One region of the Pantoea sp. X-Soil-YNGN-785 genome, then DNA from elsewhere that is predicted to be linked to it. Evidence: predicted binding sites of a transcription regulator. Region 1 holds the regulator's gene; each other region holds the start of a gene.
The links. Region 1 encodes CRP, which controls carbon source genes, mostly activating them, when cyclic AMP is high. Its sites were predicted from a motif close to ATGTGANNNNNNTCACAT; they were not measured.
Positions count from the first base shown of each region.

Region 1 (3,148 bases):
TCAGGGGCTGGAGGACATTGACTTCCCGTACCTGCTGGCAATGCTGCAGGGTTCGTTTATTTCGCACATAAATACGCTGGTGGTGCCTGGCGGCAAAATGGGGCTGGCGATGGAGTTGATCATGGGCCCGCTGGTGAAGCGGCTGATGGAAGGTAAACGGATTGAGTAAGAGGCCAGCAAAAAACCCTCAGATAGCAGATGCCTTTCGCAAAAATGTCAAACCGGCTTTTCTGCGGATAAAGGCTTACTGCTGAGCAGGCTTCAGGGAGCATACGCCTTTCGCAAAGATGCAAAACCGCCATCCCTGGCCCGCTATGCTTTGCTACAGGCGTATGCTCCCTTCGCTTCACGTCCGGCAACCGCATCCGGTTTCAGTAAGACCGCTACAGACAAACCATGGGCACAAAGAATCTGACAGCAATAGATAAGCTCAACACGCAGGGAACCGGGTCAGAAGAGGAAAGCGTCCCGCGCCAGGGACAAAAACGCCGGGAGCGTTTTTGAACAACGCAACGCGTTGGCCCGGCTACGGACGCACCTCAGGGATGAGGTGCGTAATTGCGCGGGCCGAGCATGCCATGGATGGCGGTTTTTGCGTCTTTCCGATCTGACCCGGTTCTCTGCGCAGGCACAGTCTTAAAGCAACCTGCAGCAGACACTGGAAGTGAAGTTAGCAGGTCTGCAATGACTACAGCTCAACCACCTCATAGCTATGCGTAATCGTCACACCTTTACCCAGCATGATGGCCACAGAGCAATATTTTTCCGCCGAAAGATCGACGGCGCGTGAGACCGCTTTATCCTGGAGCGCTTTTCCACTCACGATAAAATGCAGGTTGATGTGCGTAAAGATTCGCGGCGCCTCTTCACGACGTTCTGAGGTCAGTTTTACTTCACAATCAGCCACATCGTTGCGGCCTTTTTGCAGAATTGAAACCACGTCAATCGCGCTGCATCCGCCCGCCGCCATCAGCACCATCTCCATTGGGCTGGGCGCTTTATCACCCGAATTCCCATCCATCAGTATCTGATGGCCGGATGAGGATTCTCCGAGGAATGTCAGCCCTTCTACCCATTTCACTCTTGCCTGCATGATTTTTGCTCCGGAATACGCTGTTTTGTCGCCAGAGTACGCTTTCACCTGGTAAACAGCAATCCAGAGAAATCCGCCCGTAGCTGAAGCGAGACAACAGAAGACAGTCGGCAAAAGCTGTGCTACAAACAGTGCTGAAAATATTTTTCGTCACCCGATGGCGAAGCCGGGAAGAATGATGCGCACTGCGCCTGATGCGGCCCGAATAATTTCCTGAAAAGGAAACGCTTGAAGCTTTCACCGCCTGACAGGGAAAACTGCCCCCTGTATTTTGGGCACGATTACAACAGAGGATAATAGCGAATGGTTCTCGGCAAACCGCAAACAGACCCTACACTCGAATGGTTCCTGTCCCATTGCCATATTCACAAGTATCCATCCAAAAGTACGCTGATTCACCAAGGTGAAAAAGCAGAAACGCTTTACTACATCGTGAAAGGTTCCGTCGCGGTTCTGATTAAAGATGAAGAAGGCAAAGAGATGATTCTTTCCTACCTGAATCAGGGCGATTTTATTGGTGAGCTTGGCCTGTTCGAAGAAGGTCAGGAGCGCAGCGCCTGGGTACGTGCGAAAAGCGCGTGCGAAGTAGCGGAGATTTCTTACAAGAAATTCCGTCAGCTGATCCAGGTTAACCCCGACATCCTGATGCGACTCTCCTCGCAGATGGCGCGTCGCCTGCAGGTCACGTCTGAAAAAGTGGGTAATCTCGCTTTCCTCGATGTCACCGGACGCATTGCACAGACTCTGCTTAACCTGGCGAAGCAGCCAGATGCCATGACGCATCCCGACGGCATGCAAATTAAAATCACTCGTCAGGAAATTGGCCAGATTGTGGGTTGTTCACGTGAAACCGTGGGCCGTATTTTGAAGATGCTGGAAGATCAGAACCTGATCTCCGCACACGGCAAAACTATCGTCGTTTACGGCACCCGCTAATTCCTGTCATCCACGGCGTGATGGCAACATCACGCCGTTATTGTTTGTGTTGGGCCGATGTGGCGTCGAATCATTTACCATCCTGAAGTTAACTACGCCTTGCGACAAACGCTGGTGCTCTGTCTGCCGGTGGCGCTGGGCTGGCTGGCTGGCGACCTGCAAAAAGGTCTGCTGTTCTCGTTAGTGCCCGCCTGCTGCAATATCGCCGGTCTTGATACTCCGCATAAACGCTTCTTCAAACGTCTGATTGTAGGCGGCAGCCTGTTTGCCCTCGGCAGTTTTCTGATCCAGTGGCTCACCCTGCATGCGATTCCACTGCCGCTGATCCTCTTCGCTATGCCTTTGCTGCTTGGCGTCACCGGTGAGATCAGCCCGCTGCATGGTCGCCTGCTGCCCGGCACCCTTATTGCCGCCATCTTTACCCTCAGCCTGATTGGCCGCATGCCCATCTATGTCACTCCGCTGCTCTATATCGGCGGCACGCTCTGGTATGGGGTATTTAACTGGTTCTGGTTCTGGCTGTGGAAAGAGCAGCCGATGCGTGAGAGCCTGAGCCTGATCTACCGCGAGCTGGCCAACTACTGCGACGCCAAATATACCCTTCTGACGCAGCTGACCGATCCCGAAAAAGCGCTGCCGCCGCTGCTGGCTCACCAGCAGAAAGTGGTCGATCTGATCAACACCTGTTATCAGCAGATGCACATGCTGTCGGCAAGCCGCGATCACAGCCATAAGCGGCTGACGCGCGCTTTTCAGGTGGCACTCGATCTGCAGGAGCATATCTCGGTCAGCCTGCACCGCCCGGAAGAGGTGCAAAAGCTGGTGGAGCAGAGCCATGCTGAAGCGGTGATCCGCTGGAATGCCAAAACCATCTCGGCCCGACTGCGGGTACTGGCGGATAACATCCTTTATCACCAGTTACCCGACCGCTTTGCGATGGATAAACAGCTCGGCGCGCTGGAGAAAATCGCCCATCAGCACCCCGATAATCCGGTGGGTAACTTCTGTCTTTATCACTTCAACCGCATTGCGCGCGTGCTGCGCACCCAGAAGCCGCTTTACCAGCGCGACCTGATGGCAGACCGCCAGCGCCGCCTGCCGCTGTTACCGGCGCTGCGC
Region 1 is NZ_AP035942.1:3,607,722-3,610,869, forward strand. It holds gene AC6I8E_RS16855 (phosphoribulokinase) at 1-169, shown strand, start outside; gene AC6I8E_RS16860 (OsmC family protein) at 689-1,093, opposite strand; gene crp (cAMP-activated global transcriptional regulator CRP) at 1,397-2,029, shown strand; gene AC6I8E_RS16870 (YccS/YhfK family putative transporter) at 2,087-3,148, shown strand, end outside.

Region 2 (3,148 bases), 450 kb from region 1:
AGCAGCTTGCCCTGACACGCAGACAATCCCGTTCTTTAACCGGCGTTTCAGAAAGCGTCTGTTTCACAGGTGGTTTCACATTGTGCCGTGATGCGGGTTTGTTCTATTCTTTAGGCCATTCTTACCTGGACATCCGACAGTATCACCGACAGGAGTTGAACCCATGGCTTCAGGACTTACACGCCTTATGGCACGCGGCGGCATGATGCTCGCTGGCGCGCTGATTGTGCTGCAACTCACCGCGTGCGGTGATAAAGAAGGCGAGCAGCGCAAAGCATTTATCGATTTCCTCCAGAACACCGTCATGCGCAGCGGCGAGCATCTGCCCAGCCTCAGCGAGAATCAGAAGCAGAGCTTTGGCAACTTCGCCAGCGATTACGCCATCATGTATGGCTTCTCACAGCAGGCGAACAAGGCCGTTGAGCAGGGTATGCGTCCGGTGGTGGATGAGCTTTCGGCCATTCGCGTTCCGCAGGATTATCTTAGCCGTCGTGATTCCCTGCGTCAGGCGAACAGCGCACTGGTGATCGTTACCCAGCAGATTGAAAGCGCAAAAATGCAGGCGGACAGCAGCAAAGCGGCCCTGAAGCAGCCGGATGACCTGAAAAAAGTCTATGACACCGCCTACAACAAAGTGGTGACGGTGCCTGCCAATCAGCTGATTCCGCTGCTGCCAAAACTCCAGGCGCTGAGTCAGGGTGCCGTACAGGCCGGCGATTTCCTGCAAACGCAGGGAAACCGTGTCAGCTTCAATGATGGTGGCGTGCAGTTCCCGACGCAGGATCAGGCTTCACAATATAACGCGCTGATGAGCACTTTATCAGCCAATTCGCAGGCACTTCCTCAGGCACAGGCTGCCGTCCAGGGTGGTCTGCAGTAAAACCGTTTAACGGGCAGGCGTTATTCGTCTGCCCGGCTCATTCCCCTTTTCATCTCTCTTCCTGTCACCTGGATAATGAAGTGTGATCCGGCGCATTTTCGACCAAAAATAGTTTGTGATCTAAGTCACATTTATATAACAAATACCCTGCCGATAAGTGTGATTCATCTCACAGATAACCTGCCAGTCCGGCCAGAATCCAGGCAAAACGATCATTAATGCCGACAAAAATGTGATCAAAATCACGCAAACCACCCCTTCCACCACCCTCAATCAGTGACACAGATCACACTTGCTCCATGCGCTACGCAGCGTCAAATTCGCGTGATAGAGTCCGCGTGCATACAGTAATACCACCGGCTTTGCGTCGGGGTGGCTAAACAAAAACAAGCGCGCTCTCCTATTGCAGCGCGTCTCAATAAGGGGTGGGTTTATGTCCTCATCAGTGAAGGTCAAAGTACAGAGCTTTGGTCGCTTTCTGAGTAATATGGTGATGCCGAACATCGGGGCGTTTATCGCCTGGGGTATCATCACCGCACTGTTTATTCCAACTGGCTGGATCCCTAACGAAACGCTGGCAAAACTGGTTGGCCCGATGATCACCTACCTGCTGCCTCTGCTGATCGGTTTTACCGGTGGGCGTCTGGTGGGCGGCGATCGCGGCGGCGTGGTTGGCGCGATTACGACCATGGGTGTGATTGTCGGTGCAGATATGCCGATGTTCCTCGGTGCGATGATTGCCGGTCCGCTGGGCGGCTGGGCAATTAAGTCGTTTGACCGGGCGATTGACGGCAAAATCAAAAGCGGCTTCGAGATGCTGGTTAACAACTTCTCGGCCGGTATTATCGGGATGATCCTGGCACTGCTGGCGTTCCTGGCAATCGGTCCGTTGGTTGAAGGTCTGTCACACATTCTCGCCGCAGGCGTGAATCTGATGGTGCAGAACAACCTGCTGCCACTGACTTCCATCTTCGTGGAACCGGCGAAAATCCTGTTCCTGAACAACGCCATTAACCACGGTATTTTCTCACCGCTGGGTATCCAGCAGGCGAGCGAAGCGGGTAAGTCGATCTTCTTCCTGATCGAAGCCAACCCGGGTCCGGGTATGGGCGTACTGATGGCCTACATGTTCTTTGGCCGTGGCAGTGCTAAACAGTCTGCGGGCGGTGCGGCGATTATCCACTTCCTCGGCGGCATCCATGAGATCTACTTCCCGTATGTGCTGATGGCCCCTCGCCTGCTGCTGGCGGTTATCCTGGGCGGTATGACCGGCGTCTTCACGCTGACCGTGCTGAACGGTGGCCTGGTCTCTCCTGCCTCACCAGGTTCTATCCTGGCCGTGCTGGCAATGACGCCAAAAGGTGCCTACTTCGCCAACATCGCCGCTATCGCTGCAGCCTTCGCCGTCTCCTTCGTGGTTTCCGCTATCCTGCTGAAAACCAGCAAAGTCAAAGAAGATGACGATATTGAAGCCGCGACCCAGCGCATGCATGAGATGAAAGCGCAGTCTAAAGGCCAGAGCACAACGGGCAGCGCCGTCGCCAGCGATGCCATGAGCGTCGAGCTGCATCACGTGCGTAAAATCATCGTGGCCTGTGACGCCGGTATGGGTTCCAGCGCCATGGGTGCAGGCGTGCTGCGCAAGAAAGTGCAGGACGCCGGTCTGAGCAATGTGTCGGTAACCAACACCGCCATCAACGCCCTGCCGGGTGATGTCGATCTGGTGATTACGCATCGTGACCTGACTGAACGCGCGATTCGCCAGGCGCCACATGCCCAGCATATCTCGCTGAATAACTTCCTCGACAGCGCGCTCTACAGCACCCTGACAGAACGTCTGGTGGCGGCGAACCGCAGCGACGTACATCGTGAGACGGTGAATACCGCGCTCTCAGACAGCTACGATGAAGGCAATGCGCACCTGTTTAAACTGGGCGCGGATAATGTCTTCCTCGGTCTGACCGCCAGCAACAAAGAGCAGGCGATTCGCTTTGCCGGCGAACAGCTGGTCAAAGGTGGTTACGTTGAACCTGAATATATTGATGCGATGCTGGCGCGTGAAAAACTGACGCCGACCTATCTCGGTGAGTCGATCGCAGTACCACACGGCACGGTTGAAGCGAAAGATCGCGTGCTGAAAACCGGCGTAGTGTTCTGTCAGTATCCGGCAGGCGTTCTGTTCGGCGAAGAGCCGGACGATGTGGCGCGCCTGGTGATTGGTATTGCGGCCCGCAACAACGAGCACATCCAGGTGATCACCAGCCTGAC
Region 2 is NZ_AP035942.1:89,884-93,031, reverse strand. It holds gene AC6I8E_RS00420 (DUF3053 domain-containing protein) at 164-880, shown strand; gene AC6I8E_RS00415 (PTS mannitol transporter subunit IICBA) at 1,314-3,148, shown strand, end outside.
Region 2: the regulator CRP is predicted to act here: its motif matches at 1,111-1,128, upstream of AC6I8E_RS00415 (PTS mannitol transporter subunit IICBA).

Region 3 (3,148 bases), 940 kb from region 1:
CCGGGCTGATGCCGCCACAGGCGGTATAGAGTGACAGCTTACCAATCGGAATACCCATCCCACCGATGCCCTGATCGCCCAGGCCCAGGATGCGCTCGCCATCGGTCACCACAATCACCTTCACATTCTGCTTGGTGGCGTTTTGCAGCATATCTTCGATGCGGTCGCGGTTTGGGTAGGAGATGAATACGCCACGCGCACGACGGTAGATTTCAGAGAAGTGTTCGCAGGCTGCGCCGACGGTGGGGGTATAGATGATGGGCATCATCTCTTCGAGATGGTTATCCAGCAGGCGGTAAAACAGCGTTTCGTTGGTGTCCTGGATGTTACGCAGGTAGACATGCTTATCGTTATTGTTTTTGAAGTCCTGGAACTGACGCCAGGCACGCTGCGCCTGCTCTTCAATCGATTCCACCGCTTCTGGCAGCAGACCGTTAAGGTTGAATTCGTTACGTTCTTCGATGCTAAAGGCGCTGCCTTTGTTCAGCAGGGGAAATTCCAGCAAAATCGGTCCAGCATAAGGAATGTACAGCGGGCGTTTACTTTCGTAGTCGAGTTCCATGCGGTAATGCTCCGGTTGCAGTGTTGTCTGGCGTCACGCCGGAAAGGTAGCGCCAGTTTTCTCACCCGTTATAGCTCAGACTGCAGGTCCGGCAGCGGCAGAGTAACCGCTGCAGAAACAGTCACGACCGTGCTGCTATCCTGCAACCTGAATTATTCAGAGTAATTTGTAATGACGTGAATTCTGGCGCCAGATCCTATGAAATTTCCCACAGAAGTACAGCGTTTGTTAATAAAAGCTCACAAAACTGTGGCATCTCTGACAGCGGGTTATGCTTTGTTCAGCGTCACCTGCAGCAGCTCACCGCAACCAAATGTCTCAAGCGTCGCCTGCGTGGCGGCGAACTGGCTTAACGTGGCATTTTCTACTTCGGCTAAAACCGCTTTTTTTATCTGACGAACATCGCCGCCCTGCATGTTCAGCAGGACCAGTGCTGCCTGAAGCGGTGGGAAGCTCGGGTTAAACGCGGCATTTTCCGCATAACGACCAGCCACAATCTTGTCATCCGTGGTGAGCAGCGCAACACCCGCATGGGACTGGCTGTAGGGCGCGTGGCTGGCATTGGCGGCGGCAACCGCCGCCTGCACCAGCTCATCACCTTCGGCCACATAGCCGTGATCCACCTCGTCCATCAGGAAGGTCGTGATGTCGAGATCGCGCGGGCCAAAGGCATCCGGCAGATAATCGGCCAGGGTGCTGATTGCACGCTGCGGCAGGCTGATGCGAATGCTGGTGCCGCTGTTCAGTTCATTCATAAACTGACGGCAGTGACCGCACGGCGTGTAGTTAACGGTGATGGTCTCAAGCTGGCGCTCGCCGCGCAGCCATGCATGGGTAATGGCGCTCTGCTCAGCGTGAACCGTCTGCTGCATCGGCGTGCCGACAAATTCCATATTAGCGCCGAAGTACCAGTTGCCGCTGACGCCACGGGCAATCGCCCCGACGTTGAAATGGGAGACGGTGGCAACGGCGCAGGACGCCGCCAGCGGCAGCAGCGTCAGCGCCAGCGTATCGGCATCCATCTGCGTCTGTTGCTGCAGTGCGGCGACCTGGTCGGCGCTGAGTACCGCGTGGAAGTCAGGATCGTCCAGCAGGGGAGCGAGTGCAGTTTGCAGCGTTGACGGCAGTGCCTCAAAAGCAGAGAGGAAACGGGAGTGCATGTGAGCCTCATTAAATTCAGCAGGGCGATGTGCCAGTCACCGGTTTATATGTGATCCAAATCGCTCTGACAATGTAACCTGTGTTGCATGTTTCAACTTTGCGAGATCTCTCGCAAACTTTCAGCCAAACCAGTGCATCAGCAGCGGAAAAATAAAGGGTGCCAGCAGGGAGGTGATGATGCCGCAGATCACCAGCGCCAGAGAGCTGAATGCCCCTTCCTGATAGTCAAGTTCCGCGGCGCGCGCGGTGCCCAGCGCATGCGACGCATTGCCAATTGCCAGTCCGCGCGCTGCTTTCGATTTCACGCCCAGCAGATTCAGCACCGTGTGTCCGAATACCGCCCCCAGTACACCCGCAATCAGCACGCAGATAGCGCTGATGGCGGGGATGCCGTGCAGCGAGCCGGAGACGGCCATCGCGATGGGCGTGGTCACGGATTTAGGCACGATGGTGGCGGCAATTTCGGGTGTGGCACCCATCCACAGGGCAATGGCGGTGCCTGAGATCATGGCGGTCAGGCTGCCGATAAAGCAGACGCCAATAATCGATTTCCAGCGGGCGCGGATCTGATGCATCTGCTCATACAGCGGCAGTGCCAGCGCCACCACCGCCGGTTGCAGCAGCTGATTAAGAATCTGGCTACCGGCGAAATAGCGCGAGTAAGGAAGCTGCAACAGCAGCAGTATCGGGATAATGATCGCCATCGCGACCAGCAGCGGATTAAGTAGCGAGATTTTCAGCCGTATCGCCAGCTTGCGCGCCAGAAAAAAGGCCGCCAGCGTCAGTGGCAGTGACCACCACATGTCACTCATCGGCTGACTCTCCGGCCGGACGGCGGCTGTGAAGCTGGTGGGCGCTGACGCCGACAATAGAAAGCACCAGGAAAGTACTGACCACACAGGAGACAACAATCGGGCCAAACTGTGCGGAGAGGATATCGGTGTAGCTCATCACCCCGACGCTGATTGGCACAAACAGCAGCGCCATATAGCGAATCAGCAGATGACAGCCCGGTTTTACCCAACTGACCGGCAGGATTTGCGACGCCAGCAGGGCGAACAGAATGAGCATTCCCAGGATGCTGCCAGGCAGCTTAATGGGCAGCAGCGAAGCGATGCCGATACCAGCGTATAAGCAGAGATAAATGATGATAAAGGCGCGAAGATATTGTCCGCAGACAGACAGCACGGTGAGCATGGCAGGCTCCTGTTTTCACTGAGCTTCATCATACGCATTAACCGCTTAGCGTGCTAGCGATCACATTTATGCCGCGGAGTAGCAGCAACGGGCAAAGCGTTTCAGCACAAGGAAGCGGGGCAGTAGCGGTGAGAATGCGAAGCGGGGAAAATAACCCTTCGCGCCAGTGATACGGCGCGAAGGGTTCAGAACGGCACTGCGCTTAACCTTTTGAGCGTCGGCAGGCGA
Region 3 is NZ_AP035942.1:2,672,113-2,675,260, reverse strand. It holds gene AC6I8E_RS12445 (NAD-dependent malic enzyme) at 1-562, opposite strand, end outside; gene cdd (cytidine deaminase) at 832-1,722, opposite strand; gene AC6I8E_RS12435 (CidB/LrgB family autolysis modulator) at 1,843-2,535, opposite strand; gene AC6I8E_RS12430 (CidA/LrgA family protein) at 2,528-2,920, opposite strand.
Region 3: the regulator CRP is predicted to act here: its motif matches at 1,771-1,788, upstream of cdd (cytidine deaminase).

Region 4 (3,148 bases), 1.6 Mb from region 1:
TTATTTGAGATTATTAATATATTAGACAGCATAATGCCGCTTTCCTAAGCTGACGACAGGTTTTCTGACTAAGAGGAAGATGTGTGAGTCGCTCAATACAGGCAACAGTGGATGAGAAAGCGGTGACTGAACCGCAGGCGTCCGTTGCCGCAGCAGGTTATATCCGGCGGGGAACACCCGCTTTTATGCGCGTCACGCTGGCGCTTTTCTCTGCCGGGCTGGCGACCTTTGCCCTGCTCTACTGTGTGCAGCCTATTCTGCCGGTGCTGTCACAGCAGTTTGGTGTTTCTCCGGCGACCAGCAGTCTGTCGCTCTCAATCTCTACCGGCCTGATGGCGCTGGGCCTGCTGGTGACCGGGCCGCTCTCAGATGCCATCGGGCGAAAATCGGTGATGGTGACCGCTCTGATGCTGGCGGCCATTTGCACGCTGATCTCCGCCACCATGACCAGCTGGCACGGCATTCTGATTATGCGGGCGCTGATGGGACTGTCGCTCAGCGGTGTTGCGGCGGTCGGTATGACCTATCTGAGCGAGGAGATGGATGCGCGGGTCGTCGCCTTTTCGATGGGGTTATATATCAGCGGTAACTCCATTGGCGGGATGAGCGGGCGTCTGTTAAGCGGTGTCCTGACCGACCTCTTATCCTGGCGCATCGCCGTGGCGGTGATTGGCTGTTTTTCGCTGGCTTCAGCACTGATGTTCTGGAAAATCCTGCCTGCATCGCGTCATTTCCGCCCTATTACGCTGCGCCCGCGCAATCTGCTGATTAACTTCCGGCTGCACTGGCGCGATCCGGGCCTGCCCTGGCTGTTTGCCGAAGGTTTTCTGCTGATGGGTGCCTTTGTCACCCTGTTTAACTATATCGGCTACCGTTTACTGGATGCGCCCTGGCATCTCAGCCAGGCCGTGGTGGGTCTGTTGTCGGTGGTCTATCTCACCGGCTCCTGGAGTTCACCTAAAGCCGGTGCGCTGACCAGCCGCCTGGGACGCGGGCCGGTGATGCTGGGCGCGACAGCCATCATGCTGCTGGGTCTGCTGGTCACTGCCTTCGACTCGCTCTGGCTGATTCTGCCCGGAATGATGCTGTTCACCGCCGGCTTTTTTGCCGCCCATGCGGTCGCCAGCGGCTGGATTGGTCCCCGTGCACGCCGGGCGCGTGGGCAGGCTTCGTCGCTCTATCTGTTCAGCTACTATGTGGGTTCCAGCGTGGCGGGCACGCTGGGCGGTCTGTTCTGGCATAATTTCGGCTGGAGTGGAATCACGCTGTTTATCAGCGTCCTGTTAATCCTGGCGCTGCTGGTTGCCTGGCGTCTGCATAGTAAAAGACTCTGACTGATTTTTCTCATGCCAGGCCCCGACCTCTCCGGCGGGTCTGGCTGCTTGTCACGCTGAACATTCCCTTCAGATCCATAACAAACAAAACGTGCTTTTCCCGCTATAATCCTTTTTATTGTAATAATTCATCTGCTTTGCCTTTTAACACGGCAACAAGGAACGCCTGTGGCTCTCTACTATTACGTTAATAAACAATCGGGATATAACGATAATCATGTTGTTCATGCCGCGGGCTGCCCCCATCTTCCCGACATGAATAACCGACTGTTTCTGGGCAGTTTTTATCATGTGAACGCCGCTATTCTGCAGGCAAAAAAATATTATGCGGGCGCCATCGGCTGCGAAAACTGCTGTCCGCTTAATCACAGCGACCCGCAGGCCAGTCAGCTCAGCGTGGCCCTGAAACATACTCCACCATCGCGTTAATCGACTGGACAGCACGGAGGTAAAACGCTTTCCGCTGTGCTGTTCAATGACATTCTGCCTGAGGGCAAACCCCTGCTCTGAATGATGTCTGCACCGCTTCGCCCTCGATAACCTCAGGCTATCGCCCTGTCACAGGGCGATAATAAAAAATCAGCAATAAAAGGCATTTATAAGGTTTCGCTTCCCGCTTTATTCACTACAATGGTCAGTAATTTGTGACGCAGGTCACTTTCGCTGGATGTTTCTGCCACATCCGATTTCGCTGTACTGACTGACTTGACTCCTCATGCAACCAACAACTGTTTCACGTAAAACTGCCTGGCTACGCGTGGTATTGCTGGCCATCGCCGCATTTGTCTTCAATACCACCGAGTTCGTGCCGGTTGGCCTGTTATCTGATATCGCTGCTGACTTTTCAATGCAGACGGCTGATGTCGGGATCATGCTGACCATCTACGCCTGGGTCGTCGCGCTGCTTTCACTGCCGCTGATGCTGCTGACCCGCAATATTGAGCGACGGCTGCTGCTGGGCGTGCTGTTCCTGATATTTATCGTCAGCCACGTGCTTTCAACCGTCGCCTGGGATTTCCGGTCGCTGATGGTGTCGCGCGTCGGCATCGCTCTGTCTCATGCGGTGTTCTGGTCGATCACCGCCTCGCTGGCGATTCGTGTTGCCCCGGCGGGTAAGAAAACCCAGGCGCTGAGTATGCTGGCGACCGGTACCGCGCTGGCGATGGTGCTGGGCGTGCCGATTGGCCGCGTGGTGGGTCAGTATCTTGGCTGGCGCACCACTTTCGGCGCGATTGGTCTGTCGGCGCTGGTGCTGATGATCATGCTGGTACGTATTCTGCCGCGCCTGCCGAGTGAGCATACCGGCTCGCTGAGCAGTGTGCCGATGCTGTTTCGCCGTCCGGCGCTGGTCAGCATGTACCTGCTGGTGACGCTGGTGGTGACCGCGCATTACACCGCCTACAGCTATATCGAGCCATTTATGCAGACCGTCGCCCACTCCAGCGGCAATTTCACAACCCTGCTGCTGCTGCTGTTTGGTTCAGCGGGCATTGTCGGCAGCCTGCTCTTCAGTACGCTGGGTAACAAATTTCCTTCCGCCCTGCTGATTGCCGCCATTGCGCTGATCACCCTTTGCATGGGCCTGCTGATTTTTGCCGCCGTTCGCCCTGCCGCTATCTCCACGCTGTGCGTTGTCTGGGGAGTGGCGATGATGATGATCGGGCTGGGTATGCAGGTGCGGGTGCTCTCGCTGGCACCGGATGCCACGGATGTCGCGATGTCCCTGATGTCCGGCATCTACAATATTGGTATTGGCGCGGGCGCGCTGCTGGGTAATCAGGTCAGTCTCCATCTGAGCATGGCGGAAGTGGGGA
Region 4 is NZ_AP035942.1:2,038,354-2,041,501, forward strand. It holds gene ynfM (multidrug efflux MFS transporter YnfM/SxtP(Kp)) at 84-1,334, shown strand; gene AC6I8E_RS09500 (hypothetical protein) at 1,503-1,763, shown strand; gene AC6I8E_RS09505 (sugar transporter) at 2,050-3,148, shown strand, end outside.
Region 4: the regulator CRP is predicted to act here: its motif matches at 1,977-1,994, upstream of AC6I8E_RS09505 (sugar transporter).